One region of the Oceanisphaera sp. W20_SRM_FM3 genome, then DNA from elsewhere that is predicted to be linked to it. Evidence: predicted binding sites of a transcription regulator. Region 1 holds the regulator's gene; each other region holds the start of a gene.

Region 1 (3,157 bases):
GCCTTAGGCGAACTACTGTTCGAACATCCGCAATTAGTGCGCAGTCGGTTTGAGTTTGCTCAGTTAACGGCAGCCGAGTCTCAGCAACTAGTCTTGCAAGTTCATCCTCATTTGCCAGCCTCCACTACCTCATCGCCATGGGCGCGCCGCTCTGTGTTGGCTATTCCCGAGGCAAGGGTCTTAGTCAGTGAGTTATTTTGTCTGCCGCCTGCGTTTACTAGAGAGTAATGTTATGACCAGCCTCACTTCGCCTAACCCTAATATGCCCACACTCACGCGACCTAAATGGCGCGCTTACATGGCGCTGGCTCGGCTCGATAAACCCATAGGCACCTTGTTATTGCTTTGGCCTACTTTATGGGCCTTATGGATTGCCGGTGAGGGCCGCCCGTCTTGGTGGTTATTGTTGGTGTTTATCGTGGGCGTGTTCTCGATGCGATCGGCGGGATGTGTGATCAATGATTATGCGGACCGGCATATTGATGGTCATGTAAAGCGCACCAATGGGCGGCCTTTGGTGACGGGGGAGCTGACCGAGCGCCAAGCGTTAGGTTTTTTTACATTCTTGGTCGGCGTGTCTTTCTTGCTAGTGCTGACTACCAACAAGCTGACTATTTTGTTGTCGGTGGCCGGCCTAGGTTGGGCTGCGCTGTATCCTTTTATGAAGCGCTACACTCACTTGCCGCAGCTATTTTTAGGCATTGCCTTTTCGTGGGCGATCCCCATGGCCTTTGCCGCCCAAAGTAATAGCTTGCCGCTGGGGCTGTGGTTATTGTTTGCCGCCAATCTGACCTGGACTGTCGCCTATGACACTATGTACGCCATGGTGGATCGTGACGATGATTTGCAGATAGGTGTTAAATCTACCGCCATCTTGTTTGGTCGCCGAGATAAGCTCATCATCGGCATCTTGCAGTTAGTGACGCTCATTCTCTTGGTGGCGGCTGGGCAAGCCTTTGCCTTAGGGGCTTGGTTTTATTGGAGCTTATTAGGCGCGGCGGGCTTATTTGTGTATCAGCAACGCCAGATCCGCGACCGAGAACGTGAGTTGTGTTTTCGTGCTTTTTTGAATAATAACTACGTGGGCATGCTGGTGTTTATTGGCTTAGTGCTGACGCTATTCTAGGCGGTTATGGCTGCAGTTTGGCGAAATTAAGGCTGTTATCTAGCCCTAAAGAGTGGGTCTGATATTTTATACTTGCTCCGGCGCGTATACTGGATATACTGACAGTTAACTGTATAAAAAAACAGGTGCCCTATGAAAGCGCTTACGCTTCGCCAGTCTCAGGTACTGGACATCATTAAAGATCAGATCCAGCAAACCGGTATGCCACCGACGCGTGCCGAAATTGCCAACATCTTGGGGTTTAAATCCGCGAATGCGGCAGAAGAACACCTTAAGGCGCTGGCCAAAAAAGGCGTTATTACCATGATGCCGGGTACCTCTAGAGGTATACGCTTAATTGAAGAAGAGCCAGAAGAAATGGGTTTGCCGCTGATTGGTCGCGTGGCCGCCGGCGAGCCGATTTTGGCCCAGCAGCACATAGAAAGTCATTATCAGTTGGATCCCGCCCTGTTTCATCCGGCTGCCGACTTCTTATTGCGCGTTAAAGGCATGAGCATGAAAAACATCGGCATCATGGATGGCGATTTGTTAGCGGTACACAAGACGCAAGAAGTACGCAATGGCCAAGTGGTAGTGGCGCGCCTAGACGACGAAGTCACGGTGAAGCGTTTTCAGCGTAAGGGTAATAAGGTCAGTTTATTACCGGAAAACGAAGAGCTTAGCCCCATAGAAGTGGACTTGCGCAGTCAAGAGTTGATCATAGAAGGCCTCGCCGTAGGTGTGATCCGTAACTCTGATTTTTAACTGACGTCGATTCTTAACGGGTTTTGGCCAATTCGCGTGAGGAAATTAGCCGCCTCACGCAGCCTGCCAGTATTTTTATTTTCTCTTTTTTAACCTTCGATTGTCCGTCTCTACTTCGTTCTAGCATATTGTAACCCCTTGTCTTAGCACGCGGTTCATCAGCGTAGCATCATTATTTTCTTTCCTTTTTCGCTTTCGATGCTTTACTTACTGTTAACGTCGAATGCCGCCACGTAGATCCGAATAGCACCATCATTCAACGTTAGTACGCCAATATTCAAGATTAACTTGGGGGTGGGTGGTGAAGCTAAATCCGTTGTTATTGCCTTTACTCATAGCCCTGCCGACGCAAGCGCAAACGCGTTTGAATATGACGACTGGCGTGACCGACATCAGCCAAAAAGTGTATGGCTTACACATGACCATATTCCTGATCTGCGTGGCCATTGGCGTCATTGTATTCGGCATTATGCTTTGGGCTATTATTCATCATCGTAAAGACAAGGGCGCACAGGCTGCTCAGTTTCATGAAAGTACCAAAGTAGAAATTCTCTGGACTCTGATCCCCTTCGTTATCTTGATTATTATGGCCATTCCGGCCACTCGTACCTTAATTGCCATGGAAGATGCCAGCCAATCGGATCTGACAGTGCAAGTGACGGGTTCGCAGTGGAAATGGCATTACAGCTACTTTGAACAAGATGTCGGCTTTTATAGCTTGATTGGTACTTTACCAGAGCAAATTCAAGGGCAAGTTGCTAAAGGTGAGAATTACCTGCTGGAAGTAGATTGGCCCTTAGTGCTACCCACAGATCGTAAAATCCGCTTCTTAATTACTTCTGATGATGTGATCCACTCTTGGTGGGTACCGGCGTTTGCCATTAAAAAGGACGCGGTGCCGGGCTTTATTAATGAAGCTTGGACGCGTATTAACGAGCCGGGTATTTACCGTGGCCAATGCGCTGAGCTATGCGGCAAAAACCATGGCTTTATGCCGATAGTGGTGGAAGCGAAAAGCGGTGCCGAATTCGATACTTGGCTGGCCGACGCTAAAGCTAAGCAGTTGCAAGCCAAAGCCGACGAACAAGCGCAATTGGCCACACAAATGACCATGGATGAGCTGATGACAACCGGCGAGCAGGTGTATCAACGCATTTGTGCCGCTTGTCACCAAGCTAATGGTGAAGGTTTGCCCGGCGCTTTTCCGCCACTTAAAGGCAGCCAGTTGATTTTAAAGGATAAGGCGGCTCACCTGCATATTGTGCTGTTTGGTAAAGCGGGCACGGC
Region 2 (3,157 bases), on a different contig from region 1:
CTACACATCAACCTGCTCCTTGCGCTCACATAAAACCACATAGGCGAGGGCGGCCAGTAAGGTGCAGCCGCTCATGGTAATCAACATATATAACGGCGAGCCATCGGGCAGCAGCGCCACAAATGCCGCCACCAAGGCCGCAGAGCCAAAGCGCAGCGTCCCTGCCATGGACGATGCCGTGCCCGCCAAGTTCGGTAAGCTGCCAAGTAGGCTGGCCATGCTGTTACTGCCGATGGTGGAGATCACACCCACGTACAACATGATGGGCGCCACCACAGACCATAATCCCCAGCCCATTAACGGACCAATCGGCATCAGCAGTCCGGCCAATAACTGCAGCCCCAGCGCTAAGCGCAACATAGTGCGCGAGCCTAAGCGGTGCACCCAGCGGCCATTAAAAATAGTGAACAGCATCAAGCTGATGACGTTTAAGCCAAATAAGTAGCCCACATGCTGGGGAGCTATGCCATAGATCTCGATGTAAATAAACGAAGCACCGGTTAAGAAGGCAAACATACCGGCAAAGGAAAAGGCGCCACACAACATAAAGCCCAATGCCATCGGACTAGTCAGCAGGCGTAAGTAGCTGCGCAATATGGAGCCCAAATGCAATGGTTGGCGGCGCGCTAAGGGCAAGGTCTCGGGCAGACGAAAGTTGCACGACACCGCAATAATGACGGTAAAACCCGCTAACACCCAGAAAATGGAGCGCCAACCAAACCAATGGGCCAAATGCCCGCCCAGCATAGGGGCAATTAAGGGCGCGAGCGTCATCACCAAGGTGATATAGGACATAGTGCGAGCAAAGTCTTCGCGGTTAAATAAGTCGCGCACTAAGGCTTGTACTACCACGGCCGACGCTGCTCCGGCAAAGCCTTGCGCGGCGCGCAACCAAGTCAGGCTTTCTACGCTAGTGGCCATGGCACACAGCATGGCGGCGGCGGCAAATACTAACATGCCGCCTAGTAATACCGGACGGCGGCCTTTGGCATCGGAAAGGGGGCCAAACAACAGTTGACCTAAGGCAAAGCCGGCAGTGTAGGCGGCAAGCGTGGCTTGTACGCGATGGGAGTTACTGGCCAAGGTTTCGGCGATGGCCGGCATGGCTGGCAGGTACATATCGATGGCCAGTGGCGTGAGGGCGGACACGGCGCCAAGCAAGATAATTAACGGTAACGATGCGTGAGCTGACATACGCCGCAGATTCCTCCAAGCAAACAAGCGCTCCTTGCGGTTGTCGACAAAATAAAGCAAAAAAAGCTAGGTACTAAATCCGTGTACCTAGCCTAGGGGAAGCGCGAGCTGCAGACCGCTGAGTGTCACCTTCTCACTATCGGCCACAAACGCTAAGCTTGCCAGCTCACACTTAACAATCTCACGAGTGAGCAGCTGAAACTGTGTTGTATCAGGCCCTGACTCTAAGCCCGCCAGTATACGGGCAAGTGCGCGGTAAAGTCATAATTGAGCGAGCTTAAGACGCTTAAAATCGCGCTCAATTTTTTACCCGGTGTGATGCGATAGGCTTGCAACTGGGTCTACATAATATTACTGTATGCCCATACAGATAAGGAGTCAGTAATGGCAGTAACAATACAGTATCTCGTGGTTAGAAACGGAATCGAAAAAATGACGTTTATTAATAAAAAAGACGCCGATGCTTACGATCGTCTGCTCGACTTGGCAGAGCACCTAGATGAAGTGTTGGAACGCGCGCCGATCACGCTAAATGAAACCGATCGTGAAGCGCTGGCGCTGTTTTTAGCCGAAAACCAAGACTTGCTCAGCGGACCGAAAAAACAGCCCGCCAAAAAAGCCCCTAAGCCCGCCCGTAACACCAAAGAGGCTGAGCCTGCAGCTGCAGAAGATGCTGAGCCAGAAGACGACATTAACGCCGTGGCTTGATGGCTAACTGTGAGGCGTAAAAGGTGAGGCGTGAGGGAAAACCCTGTTACGCCTCCTCGCAACCGTTGTGCTTGGCACCTCAGAACCTGCTATGCAGGTTTTCGCGGCTAAAGCACGCGACTACCGCAGAACTACAGCTTTGCTGCTCCATGCCGACAGCGATGTTACCGTTTTTGTTTAGCTTGGTGCTCGGCGCTGTATTTTTGCCTGGACCTCACGCCTCACGCGTAATCAGTGATACAAAGTCCGATACAGGCCTTCTTGCGCCAGCAATTCTTGGTGCGTGCCAGACTGGCTTATCTTACCGTCTTCAAATACCAGTACCCGATCCGCTTGGCGCACTGAGCTGAGGCGGTGCGCCACTATTAAGGTGGTTCGTCCCTGTAAAAATTCCGCCAATGCCGTATGCAGCTTATTTTCGGTATCTGTATCGAGCGCAGAGGTGGCTTCATCTAAGATAACGATGGCCGGATTTTTTAACACCATGCGCGCGATGGCGAGTCGTTGCTGTTGGCCGCCGGAGAGCTTCATGCCGCGCCTGCCTACTTGGGTGTCCAAGCCTTCGGTCATGGTAAAAACCACATCAAAGAGTTGCGCTACCTTAAGGGCTTGCCACAGTGCCGCGTCGTCATGCTCATCGCCCAAGCACAGATTGGCGCGAATGGTGTCGTTAAACAGCACGGGTTGTTGTAGAACGGTGGCGATGTGTTCACGAATAATGGGAAAGCCAATCGCTTGGCTGCTAACCCCACCAAAGCGAATTTCGCCGCTGTCAGCGGGATACAAGCCTAATAACAGTTGAATAAAGGTCGACTTACCGCCGCCGCTGGCACCCACCAGAGCCACTTTTTCACCGGCGTGAATGTGCAAGTTGACTTGGTCTAATACCTTGCGCTCGCCATTATAGGAAAAACTCAAATCTTGCACGCTGATGGGCAGGGTAGTAACACCCAAAAAAGGATCAGCCTGCGGCGAATGCTTAAGGTCGCCCACGGCTTGTCGATCCGTGTCAGTACCTAATGCCAGCATATTATTGATGCGCTTTAACGCAGCACTGGCCGCATAAAATGAATATTGCATATTCAGAAGATCTTGTATCGGTCCCATCATGAACCACAGATAACTGAAGACGGCAAAGATCTCACCCACTGTCAGGTTGGTATAAAGCACCATTATCATACCGGCGGCGCGAAACACCTCTACGCCAGATAAAAACAGCAAGAAGCTAGCGCGACTGGCCGCTTCGCTCTTCCAC
Region 3 (3,157 bases), on a different contig from region 1:
ATTATTTTACCGTTTCGCTCACCTAAAGTTGCAAAGCTCTATGCGTCGGTGTGGATGGAGGAAGGCTCCCCCTTGATGGTGATCAGCCGTCGCCAACAAGTCGCGCTCAGCCAGATGTTGCAAGATGCCGGCATAGATATGCCAGTGGCGTTAGGCATGAGTTATGGCGAGCCTTCTATTAATACTGCTTGGCAAGAATTAAAAGCAGCAGGTGTCGACCGCGTCATTATTTTGCCTCTTTACCCTCAGTATTCGGTAAGCACCTCGGCGTCGGTATTTGATAGCTGGGCGAAACTGATGAAAAAAGAGCGTCGTTTGCCGGCATTTCGCTTTATTCGCGATTACCACGATAACCACGGCTACATTAAAGCCTTGGCGGAGTCGGTGCGTGCCAGCTGGCAAGAGCACGGCCAAAGCGAGTTATTGTTGTTGTCTTATCACGGTATTCCGAAGCGTTTTGAAGACCAAGGTGACCCGTATGGCCAGCAGTGCCATCGCACCTCTGAGCTGTTGGCCGCCGAGTTAGGCTTGGCTGCGCATCAGTGGCGCACTACCTTTCAGTCGCGTTTTGGTCGTGAAGAATGGCTGCAGCCCTATACCGATGAAACCATGGAGAAGCTGCCCGGCGAGGGCATTAAAAACATCAGCGTTATTTGCCCTGCGTTTTCTGCCGATTGCTTAGAAACATTAGAAGAAATTTCCAGTGAAAACAAAGAGTACTTTTTGGCAGCGGGGGGCGAGCAATATCATTATATTCCTGCCCTAAACGATAATCCGGCGCATATTCGTATGATGATGGATTTGGTGTGTAAGGAAATAGCTTAAAATACAGCCATAAGCCATAAAAAAAAGACAATCTAAACCGAAATACAGTGCCGAGGATCTGGCGCTGTGTTTCGGTTTTTTTTGTAGCCGCCCATTTCTTCGGTGAAGAGACGGCCACCTTGTAACCAATTGAATCTATTGACGTTAAAGTCACTGAAACATGGCTGAACCTATGGGTAATCAGGTAAACCCGAGTATTTAAGCCTGAGTATTTAAACCTACAGTCCTCAAGTCAAATCGACCTCGACTTTCCTTACTCTCATCAGCAGTGCGCATTAACCGCTAGCTTTTTAATGACGCCGACTCTTCTTACATAAACGTAAAGTACTGCAGACCATATGCGATCCTTTCCAACACACGACGGCAGCAATGCTGGGGCTGGTTATGGCTTGCTCGATTAGCTGTGAGGACGCTTGTCTCGCATCAATAACACGGGCAGGATTAATACCGGCGTTAATAAGCAGCTGACGAGATAAAGGAGCAGGGGCGTTGGCGACTAAGATCCACCCTTGATTACCTTGACTGATCAGCGCCAAATTGCTGAGTAAGCCTGCTTGTTGCGTCGGGCTCCAGTGGCTGATATTGACGGTAGAAGTGGGTATCTGGCTTGATGTTAGTGAGTGACTATCTTGAGTCGTCATAGCAAGCGTGCCCCAAGCCAGAGATAAACCGGTTTTAGATGAAGCCGTCATAGATAGACAAGGTGAGGAGTGAGATAGCAGCATAGTGGCCATAAGCAGTTTGCGTTCCTGTGGTTAACTACTGTGTATCCATACAGTAATGATCATTCACAAAGAGATCAAGTAAACACTGGTTAAATTCACAGTATTTAGAGGTGATGATCATTAACCATTAGCTAAGGCCAAGCAGGGCGGGGCTTGTTGATTTTTTATTAACTTAAGGAGCAGTAAATATGGACAAGACACAACTCGAAACCATGGACAGTTTCATGGTGCTGAGTATTTTAAATGAGAAACTGCGCTTAGAATGCGACAGCCTAAGCACGTTAATCTCGCAATTTGAACTGGATACCCAGTGGTTGATTGCCAGCATGAGTCAGATTGGCTACCAATATGATGCCATCAGTAATCAATTTAAGCCGATCCCCTGCCAGTCAGTGTGAGCTTTATGACGTAACTTCTATGGCTTACCTTTTTTAACTAAAAGGCGGCGTGCTAACCTGAATGATTCATTTACCCCGTAAACGAGAGGCAATTATGGACGCAGAATTTTGGCATCAGCGCTGGCAAACGGCGCGCATTGGTTTTCATCGAGAGCAGATTAACGCGCAACTTACTCAAGAGTGGCCAACGCTTGCTCTCGCCAAACCGAGCCAAGTGCTGGTGCCTCTATGCGGTAAAAGCAAAGATATGTTATGGCTCGCCGAACGGGGCCATAAAGTGAGCGGTTTTGAATTATCGCCCTTGGCGGTAGCGGATTTTTTTGCTGAGGCGAATCTAACCCCCACCCAAACTGCCGTTGGCCCTTACCAATGTTGGCAAGCCGAGCAGTTACACATTTATCAGGGTGACTTTTTTCAGATAGATAAGTTTCAGGCGCATCATCTCGGGCAACAATTTGATGCCGGCTACGACAGAGCCGCCTTAATTGCCTTGCCTAAAGAGATGCGAGCGCAATATGTCGAACTGTTAGCTCGTCTACTCAAACCTGGTGCCAGCTTATTGTTAATCACAGTACATTATGCGCCTGAGCAACAGCAAGCTCCGCCATTTTCCATTGATGAACAAGCGGTATTCGCTTTGTTTACCCCTTACTTCACCGTAGCACTGCGCAGCAAAATGAAAGAAGGCCACGCCAACCCGAGAGTGGCCAGCGGTGAACTGAGCTTTTTCGATGAACTGTGTTTCGTGTTGGTTAGAAATAGTGAAGAGTAATTGGTCATTAGTCTTGCGAGAAGTGCCACGACGCGGCGATCCATGTTTTAGCCTAGCGCAGCCTGCAGGGTGGCGTAAAGCTAACATGAAATCTTGATGTTCAACCGCGTATCTACACTAGCACCGGGTGGCCGTGGGGGCTGTGTAAGAGTTGAGCTTGATAGCCAAAATATTGTTCTATATTTGCGGTTGTTAGTACATGCTCGGGGGTGCCTTGGCTAACAATCTGACCGGCATAGAGCAGCACCAGTTGATCGCCATAGCGCGCCGCTAAATTAAGATCGTGCACTATGATAAGTACCGCACAGCCCTCATTGGCCAAACGGCGTGCCTCACTCAATAAGCCATGTTGCTGGCCCAAGTCTAGCGCCGAGGTGGGTTCATCTAATAATAAGAGTCGCTGTGCGGTCGGCCCCACTAACTGCGCCAATACTCGC
Region 4 (3,157 bases), on a different contig from region 1:
AACGACTTCAGCGTTAGCTCAACGCCCTCATACACAGCCTTAAAGCCATCATTCTCTTTATCTGTGTGCTCCAAAGCGCGCTCTAAACTGTCGATCACAGGCAATAAGTCAGTGGCGAATTTTTCTAAGGCAAACTTTTGCGCTTTTTCGACATCTTGTGCCGCGCGACGACGTAAATTTTCCATTTCCGCCAAGGCGCGCAAAGCATTGTCTTTCTCGCTTTGGGCGAGCTCATTAGCGGCAGAGAGCTGAAGTTCAAGCTCTGCAACAATAGCGTCACTGGCCGACTCAACAACCTCTGGCTCAAGCGCTGCGGTATCTGGGGTTAATGGCTCTTGCTCTACGCCCTGCTCTGCTTCAGGCTGATATTTGTTATCGCTCATCTCGTCTCCATCTCAATATTCTGGTCAACATTCTTGCTTGCCTGTTATATGGGGGAGCCCATGGCAAAATTCAAGAGAATATTTTTATCATTACCTTTCATAGGTAGCACTAACCGATGGGGTTATTTAGAATGAAGCTTATGCGGCCCTTTATTTTGCTGGCCACCTTGCTCAATTCATCATTTATGCTGGGTTATATCAATGGAAACTGAATTTAATACCATAGCGCTCATTGGCAAACCCGATCACGAAGGTGCCAACCAAACCTTGGTTGCACTCTATCAACACATTGCTGGCTTAGGTTTAAATGTGGTGATCGAGCGCCGCGTGGGTGAGCAGTTAGGGTTAGAGAATGTTGAACTGTTAGAAATGGTGGAGCTGGGCGAGCGTGCTGACTTGGCCATAGTGGTTGGCGGCGACGGCAACATGCTGGGTGCAGCGCGCGTGTTAGCACGTTTTGATGTGGCAGTGGTCGGTGTAAACCGCGGCAATCTAGGCTTCTTAACGGATTTATCACCCGACAGCTTTGAGCAACCGTTAGAGCGATTATTAGCCGGGGACTATCAAGCCGAGCAGCGCTTTTTACTGGAAACGCAAGTACATCGTCACGGCCAACTTAAGGCCAGCAATACCGCAATGAATGAGGCGGTATTACATCCAGGTAAAATTGCGCACATGATAGAATTTGAGGTCTATATCAATGGCGTCTTTATGTACAGTCAGCGCGCAGATGGCATGATAGTGGCCACCCCCACAGGCTCAACCGCCTACTCGCTGTCTGCGGGAGGCCCCATAGTCACGCCTAACCTCAATGCCATCACACTGGTTCCCATGTTTCCACATACCTTAAGTTGCCGACCCATAGTGATCGACGCCGACTCGCAAGTGAAATTAGTGATCTCACAAAACAGCAAGACCAGCCAAATGTTAATCAGTTGCGATGGCCATGTCTCGCTGGCCGTGCAACCCGGAGATGAAATTCACATCAATAAAAGCCCGCACAAGCTGAAACTCTTACACCCTAGAGGGCATAACTACTTTGAAGTCTTGCGTAGCAAACTGGGTTGGGGTAGCAAGTTGTTTTAAGGCAGCGCCAGGCGCTCGGCGCCGAGCTAAACAAAAAATAGCCACAGCGTTAAGCGTTAGCCGTCTTTCTGAGGCCAGTCATGATCTCAGTTAACTGTTTTTAGCTTGGTGTGGGGCGCTCGGCGCTTGCAGCTGCATCTTACCCTTGCTACTGTACAAAACAACAGTATACTGTTTATATAAACAGTATACTTTGTGCAGGGGATTTATCATGTTACTTCAGCTCACCATCAGTAATTTTGCCATCGTTTCCTTTCTTGAGCTGGACTTGCGTGCCGGCATGACCAGCATCACAGGTGAAACCGGTGCCGGTAAGTCGATCGCCATAGATGCATTAGCGTTAGCGCTAGGTGAGCGCGGTGACTCCGACTCGGTAAGACCCGGTGCCGATAAAGCCGACATTAGCGCCCGTTTTCGTATCGATAAACTCCCCCGCGTGAAAGCTTGGCTGAATGAGCAAGAGCTGGATGAACAAGATGAATGCATACTGCGCCGCACCTTAACGCCAGAGGGCCGTTCTCGAGGCTACATTAATGGCATGCCGGTGCCTTTAGCTCAATTGAAAGCATTGGGCGCCTTGCTTATCAATATCCATGGTCAACATGCCCATCAAGCCCTACAAAAATCAGACTATCAACGCACCTTGCTTGATGCCTATGCAGGCCATCACCAGCTACTACAAAAATCCAGTAAGCATTATCAATTATGGCGCCAGCTGAGTAATGAGCGTAAACAACTGAAACTCGAGCAAGCCCAGTGGCAAGCACAGCGCCAATTGCTCGAATACCAAGTGGCGGAGCTTGACGAGTTAGCCTTAAACACGGATGAGTTCCCTGAGTTGGAAGCAGAGCATGCACGTCTAGCCAATGGGGCTGAGCTATTAAACGATTGTCAGCTGGCGTTAAATATCTTGGGCGACGGTGATGACAGCAATGCCCTACAGCAATTGCGCCAAGGTTTAAAAGTTGTCACTGACTTGTGCCAAATGGATGCGCTGCTAAGCCCAGTGCAAGAAATGATAGAAAGCAGTCTTATTCAATTAGAAGAAGGCCACATAGAGCTGAGCCGCTATTTAGATCGCTTAGAGCTGGATCCAGAACGCTTGCATGAAGTTGAAGCCCGCATGACCAAAGTGATGGAGCTGGCTCGTAAACACCATGTGCAGCCAGTGGCGTTATCGCAGTTCCACCTGCAAATTAAAAGCCAACTGGCGGAGATGGATACCAACAACCACAGATTACAAGAGCTTGATGAAGAGGTTATTCAGGCTAAAGTGCAGTTTTTACAAGCCGCCGAGCGACTCAGTCACAGCCGCCAACGCTACGCTCAGTCGTTAAATAACCAGATTACCCAAAGCCTACATCAGCTGAGCATGGAGCACGGCCGCTTTGAAATTACCGTGACCGCCGATGACAATGCCGGTTTCTCGCCCTTAGGCATAGATAAAGTCGACTTCTTGGTGAGCACAAACCCAGGTCAGCCTATGAGCCCCTTGGCGAAAGTGGCTTCTGGCGGCGAGCTATCGCGCATCAGTTTGGCCATTCAGGTGATTACCGCGCAAAAAGTAGCAACCCCAACCCTTATTTTTGATGAAGTGGATGTGGGCGTCAGCGGGCCAACGGCCGCTGTGGTGGGCAAGTTATTGCGCCAGCTCGGTGAGTCCACCCAAGTGTTGGTGATCACCCACC

What was found. Region 1 encodes LexA, which represses DNA repair genes until DNA is damaged. Its sites were predicted from a motif close to ANCTGTNTNNNNANACAGNT; they were not measured.
Region 2: the regulator LexA is predicted to act here: its motif matches at 1,547-1,566, upstream of ACEN2G_RS09775 (YebG family protein).
Region 3: the regulator LexA is predicted to act here: its motif matches at 1,586-1,605, upstream of ACEN2G_RS02410 (DUF4250 domain-containing protein).
Region 4: the regulator LexA is predicted to act here: its motif matches at 1,639-1,658, upstream of recN (DNA repair protein RecN).

Annotation. Positions count from the first base shown of each region.
Region 1 covers NZ_JBGQOP010000013.1:29,288-32,444, reverse strand. Annotated here, with positions in the region: gene ACEN2G_RS08730 (chorismate--pyruvate lyase family protein) at 1-228, shown strand, start outside; gene ubiA (4-hydroxybenzoate octaprenyltransferase) at 263-1,126, shown strand; gene lexA (transcriptional repressor LexA) at 1,259-1,870, shown strand; gene coxB (cytochrome c oxidase subunit II) at 2,172-3,157, shown strand, end outside.
Region 2 covers NZ_JBGQOP010000016.1:14,814-17,970, reverse strand. Annotated here, with positions in the region: gene ACEN2G_RS09780 (Bcr/CflA family multidrug efflux MFS transporter) at 1-1,194, opposite strand; gene ACEN2G_RS09775 (YebG family protein) at 1,579-1,902, shown strand; gene ACEN2G_RS09770 (ABC transporter ATP-binding protein) at 2,134-3,157, opposite strand, start outside.
Region 3 covers NZ_JBGQOP010000002.1:230,782-233,938, forward strand. Annotated here, with positions in the region: gene hemH (ferrochelatase) at 1-825, shown strand, start outside; gene ACEN2G_RS02405 (hypothetical protein) at 1,116-1,559, opposite strand; gene ACEN2G_RS02410 (DUF4250 domain-containing protein) at 1,739-1,948, shown strand; gene ACEN2G_RS02415 (thiopurine S-methyltransferase) at 2,043-2,720, shown strand; gene ACEN2G_RS02420 (heme ABC transporter ATP-binding protein) at 2,833-3,157, opposite strand, start outside.
Region 4 covers NZ_JBGQOP010000002.1:81,444-84,600, reverse strand. Annotated here, with positions in the region: gene grpE (nucleotide exchange factor GrpE) at 1-383, opposite strand, end outside; gene nadK (NAD(+) kinase) at 585-1,469, shown strand; gene recN (DNA repair protein RecN) at 1,681-3,157, shown strand, end outside.